Regions from separate parts of the Mycoplasma sp. P36-A1 genome, predicted to be linked through region 2. Evidence: riboswitches for the same ligand, from Rfam matches in the RefSeq annotation. Region 2 holds a riboswitch; each other region holds the start of a gene.
The links. Region 2 has a riboswitch for thiamine pyrophosphate ahead of thiD (bifunctional hydroxymethylpyrimidine kinase/phosphomethylpyrimidine kinase). Riboswitches for the same ligand answer to the same signal wherever they lie in the genome.

Region 1: linked by a shared signal. The riboswitch ahead of ACD762_RS06365 (YkoF family thiamine/hydroxymethylpyrimidine-binding protein) and the one ahead of thiD (bifunctional hydroxymethylpyrimidine kinase/phosphomethylpyrimidine kinase) in region 2 are both predicted to bind thiamine pyrophosphate.
Region 3: linked by a shared signal. The riboswitch ahead of ACD762_RS04375 (energy-coupled thiamine transporter ThiT) and the one ahead of thiD (bifunctional hydroxymethylpyrimidine kinase/phosphomethylpyrimidine kinase) in region 2 are both predicted to bind thiamine pyrophosphate.

What each region holds. Positions count from the first base shown of each region.
Region 1 covers NZ_CP168083.1:1,313,040-1,316,238, forward strand. Annotated here, with positions in the region: gene ACD762_RS06360 (IS30 family transposase) at 1-552, shown strand, start outside; TPP riboswitch at 1,134-1,231, shown strand; gene ACD762_RS06365 (YkoF family thiamine/hydroxymethylpyrimidine-binding protein) at 1,300-1,911, shown strand; gene ACD762_RS06370 (ECF transporter S component) at 1,911-2,498, shown strand; gene ACD762_RS06375 (ATP-binding cassette domain-containing protein) at 2,498-3,199, shown strand, end outside.
Region 2 covers NZ_CP168083.1:1,807,017-1,810,215, reverse strand. Annotated here, with positions in the region: gene ACD762_RS08780 (PTS sugar transporter subunit IIC) at 1-442, shown strand, start outside; gene ACD762_RS08775 (VOC family protein) at 531-917, shown strand; gene ACD762_RS08770 (hypothetical protein) at 1,129-1,668, shown strand; TPP riboswitch at 1,728-1,825, shown strand; TPP riboswitch at 1,866-1,963, shown strand; gene thiD (bifunctional hydroxymethylpyrimidine kinase/phosphomethylpyrimidine kinase) at 2,020-2,823, shown strand; gene thiM (hydroxyethylthiazole kinase) at 2,768-3,199, shown strand, end outside.
Region 3 covers NZ_CP168083.1:920,737-923,935, reverse strand. Annotated here, with positions in the region: gene ACD762_RS04385 (helix-turn-helix domain-containing protein) at 1-65, shown strand, start outside; gene ACD762_RS04380 (hypothetical protein) at 326-1,075, shown strand; gene ACD762_RS04375 (energy-coupled thiamine transporter ThiT) at 1,107-1,595, opposite strand; TPP riboswitch at 1,660-1,763, opposite strand; gene ACD762_RS04370 (hypothetical protein) at 1,835-2,389, shown strand; gene ACD762_RS04365 (hypothetical protein) at 2,444-3,199, opposite strand, start outside.

The DNA of each region.
Region 1 (3,199 bases), 490 kb from region 2:
GTAGAAATGGATACAGTATATAATAATATATCAACTGGTCCATTTATTCAGACTTTTTATATTAGAAAATTCAAAATTATGATTGGGGTCTATCAAAATGAAAAATCTATGGAAGCAATGGTAAATGGTCTAAAATATTTAAAGTCTTTACTTGGAGATGACTTATATAAAAATATATTTCAGGTGATTTTAACAGATAGAGGTAGTGAATTTTATGCAACTGATAAAATTGAAGAATTAGGTAGTAAATTATTTTATTGTGATCCAATGGCTTCATATCAAAAAGCAAATGTTGAAAGAGGCCATGTAACATTGCGATATATATTGCCAAAAGAAAAAGATCTAAATAATCTTGGCTTAAAATCACAAGAAGATTTAGATCTAATCTTTTCACATATTAATTCATATCCAGTTGAAACTTGTAATGGTAAATCACCAATTAATTATATGAAATATTTTATTGATAACACCAATGAAATATTACAATTACTAAAAATTAGTGAAATAGAACCTTCAAGTATAATACTTAAGCCAAAACTTATAAAGAAATAAACCGTAACGAATTAATATCAAAATAAGCGAAATTCTATCGAATGAATGAATACATACATAGTAGAAGTTAGTGTTACAACATTACAAAATTACAAAACTACTATGATTTTCAGTGTGTAGAAATTAGTCTTACTTTGAATATAAGTATACCACTATAGATAAGTATTGAAAGTAAACATCACTAAAAAAACACCTTTTAATCGTTAGATATAGAATTTAGTATTACATGAACCATCTATAGCCTAAGTGTAGAATTAAGTTTTACACTTTACCAAGCAATTTTAACTCAGCTTCTCTATTCTATCATATCTTTATATTTATTACTAGAAGTAATTATAAAACAATTAGTAAAATATTATTATCTTATGTTTTATGTGATTATGTAGCTGAATCATTATTTATTTAAATTTTTAGTTTATATAATATTAAAATTGTTTTAAAAACATAATTATGAATATAACTATAATAGTAGTAATACATAATTCAGCCTGAAAAAAACTTTAGTTAACCATTATTTTACGATATTTTTATTTTACTAGTCTTTTTTTGTGTTATATTTATTACATACAATTTAATACATTCTTTTCCACTAGGGGCGCTTAATGCTGAGATGGTCTTTTCCTGTCCCTTTGAACCTGATTTGGTTAGTACCAACGTAGGGAAGTGATTACGATTTAACACGTAACCGTTTTTGTTCAGTGGAATAAGCACGGTTTTTTTGTATATAAATTTTTTGGAGGTATTAAAATGCAAAACAAAGCACAATGTGGTTGCACTGGTAATATTAATATTACTGGTTGCCGTCTATCGTATTATCCTATGTCTAATGATTATGTCAATATAATATTAGATGCTGTTAAAGATGTAGATTCAAGTAAGGTTTATAGTAAAACTGATTTATTTTCAACAATGTATCGTGGAAGTCAATCTTATGTAGTACATACTGCTAAGCAGTTATTTACTAATGCTTATCACAAAGATATTCATAGTGTTTGTGAATTAACTTTTTCTAAAGGCTGTCCTGGAGATGTTGATGCTGATGTTATTATTCAAGAAAATGAGCTGGATAATTTAGATGTAAAAACTGATGATTCTTTTCTAGTACATGCTAAGTATTCTTTTTATGTTTTTGGAGATAATGATTATATGAAAGAAATTATGTATATTGTAGAACTTGCAAATAAATATAATTTAAAACCTACTAGTGATCACTATGTAACTCTTTTAACTGGTTCTGCTAAAGATATGTTTGATTATTTCAATGAAGTTTTAAGTTATTCTTTTAAAAACTTGAATCACTATGTTTTAGAAGCAACTTTAAGTGTAAACAGTCCTAGTTTAAAAGGAGAAACTCTATAATGAAAAATATGTATAAATGGGAATTAAAAGACATAATTATGATTGGTCTAATTTCAATTATTTTTGGAATTATTTATTTAGGAGCTGTTCATATTGGTATTTATTTAGGAGTTTTACTAACACCTCTTGGTTTAGGTATCTTAGCTAATGAATTTATTTTTGGAATTTGGTTTATGGCGGCAACACTTGCTGTTTATATTATTAGAAAACCAGGAGTTGCTACAATAGCTGAAATGCTTGCAGCTTTAATTGAAGTTTTTTTAGGAAACATGTATGGCCCAATTATTTTTGTGTCTGGTTTAGTTCAAGGTATTGGTTCTGAAGCAGCTTTCTTTGCAACTTCATATAAAAGTTATTCAATGAAAACTTTTACTATATCTGCTTTAGGTGCAACAATTACAAGCTTTATTTGGGGATTCTTCCGTTCTAATTTTACAGGTATCTCTATTGGAATGTTAGTTGCGATTTTTGTAATTAGATTTATTTCAGCTTGGTTTTTTAGTGGATTTTTAGTTAAAAAATTAGTAGATGCATTAGCTAAGACTGGTGTTTTAGAAAACTATGAAATAAACAACAATGAAGTCTAATGTCTTTAGTTATAAAAGATTTCAGTTTATCATTTAAAGAATATACTTTATTTAATAAATTAAATCTTGAATTTGAAAATAATTCTTTCAATCTAGTTACTGGTGTTAGTGGAAGTGGAAAATCTACATTGTTTCATTTCATTTCTAATTCTTTAAATAAATCTTCAATTAAATTTGAAGGTAATGTTTTTATTGATGATATTGACTTATATGAATTAAATAATCAAGATAGATGTCATTATTTATCTTTGATGTTTCAAAACCCTGATTTACAGTTTTGTATGGATACTGTTGAAAATGAACTAATATTTTGCTTAGAAAATATTAATTGTGATCCCTTATTAATTAAAGATAAAGTTATGAATGCTTTAAACTTTGTAAATATCTGCCATTTGCAAACTAGAGTGCTTTCAACTTTATCTGGAGGTCAAAAACAGTTAGTTGCTTTAGCATGTAATTATATACTTGATAGTGATGTCTGGTTGTTAGATGAACCTTTTGCCAATGTTGACCCTGACACAACTAGACTACTGATCAAGAAATTAGTACAACTACAACACGATAAAAATAAAACTATTATTATTATCGATCACAAAATTGATAAATTATTAGCTTTCAGTGATAATATATATGTCTTAGATAATAAAACAATAACAGTATATAATAAAGATAATTATCCTAATACTGAAAACTATAATTTT
Region 2 (3,199 bases):
ACTAATTTCAATTACAGGAAATGCAAGTGGAATTGCAACACTAGGAATCGCAACAATGGCAATAACACTAGCAACACTAAGCTATAAACAAAATGGGCTAGGAACATCTATTGCTATAATATTAGGATCACCAAAACTACTAATGGCAAACTTTATAAAAAATCCTAAAATGATAATACCTGGTGCACTTGCATCAGCTATAACATCAACATTAGGAGTATATTTAAACATTCAAGGAACTTCATTATCAGCAGGGTTTGGTACTTGTGGTTTAATAGGACCAATTACACATTTAAGTATAGTTGGATATAACCTAAATAACATTGTAACAACAATTATGGCATTTGCAGTTGCACCATTTATAGTAGCCTTAATACTAAATTATCTATTTAAATACAAATTAAAGCTAGTAACTAATCTAGACTATAAAGTAAATCTTTAATATTATAAAAAACTTAAATGTAAAGTCTATTATAATTTAACACAATATTGTATAATAAATATAAGAAGTACAAACAGGGAGGTAATTTATGTATACAGGAGTAGAAATTGATTTCATAGTAAAAGATAGTTTACAAGCCATCAAAATATATCAAAGCATTTTTGATGTAGAACTATTAGAGAAAACAAACTTAGAAGTAGGCTTAAACGAAGTAGTATTCAAAATATTTAACACAAGATTTCATATGTTAGACGAAAATGAAGAATACCATTTACATGCACCAAAACCAGATATTTATATGCCAATATGGTTTAATGTAGTCGTTTTAAATATAGAAGAAGTTCATAAAAAAGCACTAAGACTTGGATGTATTGAAATACAACCAATAAAAGAGATGAAAGAATATAAAGTAACTAACTCAATGTTTAAAGATGAATTTGGCTATTTATGGATGTTACATCAGATAAAAGAATAAAGATAATATCAAGACGCTTTAAAAAGCGTTTTTTTTATTACCTAGAGTGATATTAAAAATAATAAATCTAAATATTTTATGATAATTGTTACTAAAAAGTAAGAGTAACTTAAGAAAAAAATAAGGACTTTTAATTAATGAATTTGCTACTATATTATTAAGAAAAAGAAAGGAGATATAATAAGTAAAATTGATAAAAAGGAGAAATAAAATGAAATTTAAAAAAATATTTGCAATAGTATGCATATGCATTATCGCAACAGCATGTGGGCAAAAAAAAGCCGAAAAAAAAGCAGATACTAAAACAGAAACCAAAGCAGATGCAAAGGCTACAAGTCAAGAAGTAGCTTTTGATTCAGACAAAAACAAAAGTGATAACATTTTTAAAAGTAGTACATATTATGATGCTGTAATAAAAGAATTTAAAAAATTACCTGAAGAAAAAAAGGGATATTTTAGTGGAGAAAAAAATAAAATAGAAATAACAATAGGAAAGTATAAAGATAATATAGGATTAACATCAGTAGATTACATCGCTCCTAAAAAAGAAACAGCAGCCCTTTTAAAAGAAGTAAATACACTGCTTAAATCACAGACAATTAAAGAACTAACAGCAAAAGACATGGATAAAATAATTGCTGCAACAGGTAAAGAAACAATAATAAATGGTGTAACATTTACAACAGTTGCAAGCAAGAAAGCAGATACAGTACACATAAATGTATCAGCATTTAAAGAGTCTAAAAAATAAAATTCCTTATACTAATATTTACAAAGGCATATTCTAATGGTAAACTAATAATATATATAAAATGAATGCAGGGGAACGATTAATCGTTGAGAAGGTAAAACCTGACCCTTAGAACCTGATAGTTAACACTAGCGAAGGAAGCAGTAAATTAAAATTTAAGCTCCTTTTTGGAGCTTTTTATATTTAAAACAAAATAATTATGTTTGCAGGGGAACGATTGATCGTTGAGAAAGTTAAACTTGACCCTTTGAACCTGTTAGTTAACACTAGTGTAGGAAGCAAACCATTGAAAATATGATGGTGCTTTATACAGGGCATCATTTTTTATTTATATAGAAAGAAGGCATATTAATGAAACCAATATTAAGTATTGCAGGATCAGATTGCAGTGGCGGTGCTGGAATTCAGGCTGATATCAAAACCTTTTCAGCACATGAATTATTTGGAATGTCAGTGGTTTGTTCAGTAGTTGCAGAAAATACCCAGACAGTTTTGGATTATCAAGATATAAATATCGATATAATTAATAAACAAATAGAAGCGATATTTGAAGACTTAAGACCAGAAGCAGTCAAAATAGGAATGTTATCAAGTAAAGAAATTATGAATACAGTAGCTATAAAGTTAAAAGAATATCAGGCAAAAAATATAGTTGTTGATCCAGTAATGTTTGCTAAGAACGGAAGTGCTTTAATGGCAAGAGACAGTATAGAAACACTGAAAGCAGTAATACTGCCGATAGCTGATTTAATAACACCTAATATCCCCGAAGCAGAAGAAATTGCTCAAATGAAAATAGAAAATCATAAAGATATGGAAAAGGCAGCTAAAATAATAATAAATATGAAGGCAAAAGCAGTGTTAATAAAAGGTGGACACAGTAAAGAAGATGCTACAGATATCTTATATGATGGAAAAAATTTTTATTACTATAAAGCAGAAAGAATAAATACAAAAAATACGCATGGAACAGGATGTACTTATTCTTCAGCAATTGCATCTAATTTAGCAAAAGGATTATCTTTAAATGAAGCAGTTGCACAAGCAAAAAAATATGTAACAACTGCAATTAAACATTCACTTAATATTGGAAGTGGTCATGGACCAACAAACCACTTTTATAATTTATATCAAAATCAAAAGAAAGAAGACTAGAAAAATGAACCAATATACAAATAATTTAAAAAATGTAAAAGATATAAAACCATTAGTACACCATATTACAAACTATGTAAGTGTTAATGATTGTGCCAATATAACATTAAGCATAGGTGCTTCACCACTAATGGCAGATGATATAAAAGAAGTAGCACAAATAGTTAGCATTAGTTCAGTTTTAGTATTGAATATAGGTACACTTAACCAAAGAACAATCTTAGCAATGATAAAAGCAGGTGAAAGAGCTAATCAATTAGATATTCCTGTAGTACTAGATCCAGTAGGAGTAGGAGCATCAGAATTAAGAGATGAAGCAATATCTAGAATATTAAACAGAGTCAAAATAACAGTATTAAGAGGGAATATATCAGAA
Region 3 (3,199 bases), 890 kb from region 2:
CAAGTTATTTAGAATGTACACCAGATGAGTTGTTTTTAAACGATCACGTAAATTCAATCGCTTAAAATAATCAAATATTGGGAGTTTGATTAAATTAACAACAAACAACTAATCAACTATATGATTTTTGATAAATCATATAAAATGACTAAAAGTAGACTATGAAGAGTATAAAGACTGTGTAAATATACAGTCTTTTTTATTTTATTTAAACTTATATGCATGATATATACTTATAATTATGTCTAATTTTTGTTATAATGTATAAAGGCGTTGTTGAGTAAAAATGCAGATGATGCATTTAAAACATAAGGAAGGTGAATAAATGATTATAGAACAAACTGCAGCTAATGCTAAAGAAAAAAGTTATAATAAAAAAAATACAAATAATTTAAAGGCTAATAATAAAGATGCTAATTGTATTTTAAAAAATAAAAAAACAAACTCACACAAAACTAAATTTTCAAATAATAAGAACAGTTCATCAAATAATTTAAATAATGCAAATTCAAACAATCTTCACAAGAGATTAAAATATAAAGATATCCCTATAAATAAAAGGAAGTATCGTATTAGTATTGTAGAAAGTATGAGTGAATTGAAGGTTAAACAATACGGTTTTGAAAAATCATATTTTTTATTTGAAAAATCAATCAATCATATGGAAAAAGAAGGAGATAAAGCAGAAAGAGCTGCTTTAAATTATCTTAAAGATTTAAAGGTATTAGGTAATAATTATTCTTGTAATAGAGTTATAACACTTAATTCTATTAGGATTGAAGCTGATATTATTGATTATGATAATAAAATAATTTATGAAACAAAAAGTCGTAAAACTGGTATCCAAGCTAAAATGGCTATCAAAAAGAAATGGGCAATTTTTGAATTTGATAAAAAAAATTCAATTTATGCTGATTTTATATTTAAAGGTATTGTTGTTTCAAATTATACTGATGGAATGAAGATTAAAGGAATTGCAAGTTTTGAAAATGATAATATAGATAAAATAGTTACTAAAAGAAAATTTGAGTCTCATTTTCAAAGAATTGAAAATTTTAGAAATATCAGAAAATAAAAAAAATCCTATAAAAAGGATTTTTCTTTGTTTAATTATTAATTGTTTTATATGCTTTTGAAATTTGAACATTTGCTAAAGCAAATATTATTACATTAACAATTACAGTTGGAATAAAGTATGTTGCATTGTATGTAAGTGATGCAACAAATGGTGTTTGCCAGAAGATCATTCCAGATAATGTATATGATGCTAATGCAATTATTGATCCAATTGCAATATTAACATATATATTTTGTTTAAACATTCCACATGTTACTATTGCAACTACTGGAATTATGTAATCAAACAGTCCGGAGAATAAGTTTGTCATTTGACCACCTAATAACATTTGTAATATTGAAACAACTAATCCTACAAAAAAGCAATTTCTCAATTTTTCATTGGCTACTGCAATATACAATGGGAATAGATATAATGTTATACTTCCTCCCTGAGGCATTTGAAACACCTTAAATAATGATAATACTGTTGCGATTGCTGCAATTAGAGCAATACGTGTCAACTCTCTTGTACTCATAATATTCTTTTCTCCTTTTTGATTGCGAGGCAAAGAAAAAACACCATCTATCAGTAATTGGTGCTTGTCGTTTTTAGCGGCTCCCTACGATAGTATTAACTAACAGGTTCAAAGGGTCGGAATTAATTCCTCTCAACTTATGTAATATAAGTACCCCTGCAATCTATTTATTTTTTACATTTATATAATACACCATATAGCAACTATTGTCAATTTGCTATAAGTAAAGGAGCATTAGTATGAACAATACAAATCTTTTAAATATCGATTTTAATGATATAGACTCATTTCAACTATCAAATGATGATTATAATTATCTTCAAAATATTAATAATAATTTATACAGTTTTTTATACAATGAATTATTAGTTAACAAAAATCTTGATAATAGTATTAAAAAAATTATTTTGTATTCTTTACATTTAAAATTAAATAATGATGCTAAGATTATTTTAAGCAAGCCTTTGATATCTACATTGGAAACTGATCCTTTTACACCTACAAAAAGAATAAAAAAAGTCCCTTTTCAATATATTTCAGCTTATAATTTTGAAAGTATTGAACATGATTGGTATCACTTAACATCTAAGAGTTATTTGTCTATAGATAAATTTAAAAATCCTATAAGATGTACTGTACAGTTCAATATATATACTAATAATAGATATGATGATACTGTCTTATACTTTTATGTCAATATTAGTGAGTCTGATTATCTTATTAAAAGAATTGAGCTAGCTACATTTAGTGGATATAGCCAACAAAACATTACTGTTCTATATACTACAACATAAATAAAAAGTGGTATATCTAATATAAAAAAATGACATTTAAGATGTCATTTTTTTTTACTTATATTGAACTATTAGTGAAGCGTTATTGTTTTCACCTTTAATAGTTAATGTTTTATTAGCTACTTGATTATCAATAACTGATATTTCATCATTTACAAAATCTTTAAGAATTACATTGTTATTAATAATAAGTATTATTTCACCATTAATATTAGTAATAGTAACTAAAGCACCTAATCTACTAAATGTCGTTTGTGTTAAATCTAAAGTAGTTTTTCCAAATTTGTTATCTATTTTTACATCGGTAAGTTCTGTTGCCTTAGCACAATAGTTTACACTTGCATCTCTATTGAAAATATTGATTAATTCATTATTTTCATAATAATTTTCATTTTCTAGTATTGTTGTTGTATTATTTAAAGAAGAATCACTAGCTGTTTCTTCTTTAAAAGTATCTTCAGTCATTTCTTTATTTATATCTTTATTTATATCTTTATTTTCAAGTGAATCAGATGTACCATTACTTTCTGTTGTGTGATTATCATTAAAAAATGATGGTTTATCATTCTTAGTGCTACTTTCTTTTTTTGCTGGTTCATCAAAAAAACTACCTTTTGAATCATCATGTGGTGTTGTTTTAAATATTTTTCCAATAACTGACTCAGAAAATTGATCATCACGTTCACTCATTGACATTGTATTTTTTAATCCAAAGATTTTATTAAGTCCTATTCCTAATAAAAATGCAGCTACTATTAAATAGATATCACTGTAAAATCTAATTCCTAGTTGATCTTGATTAATAATAAC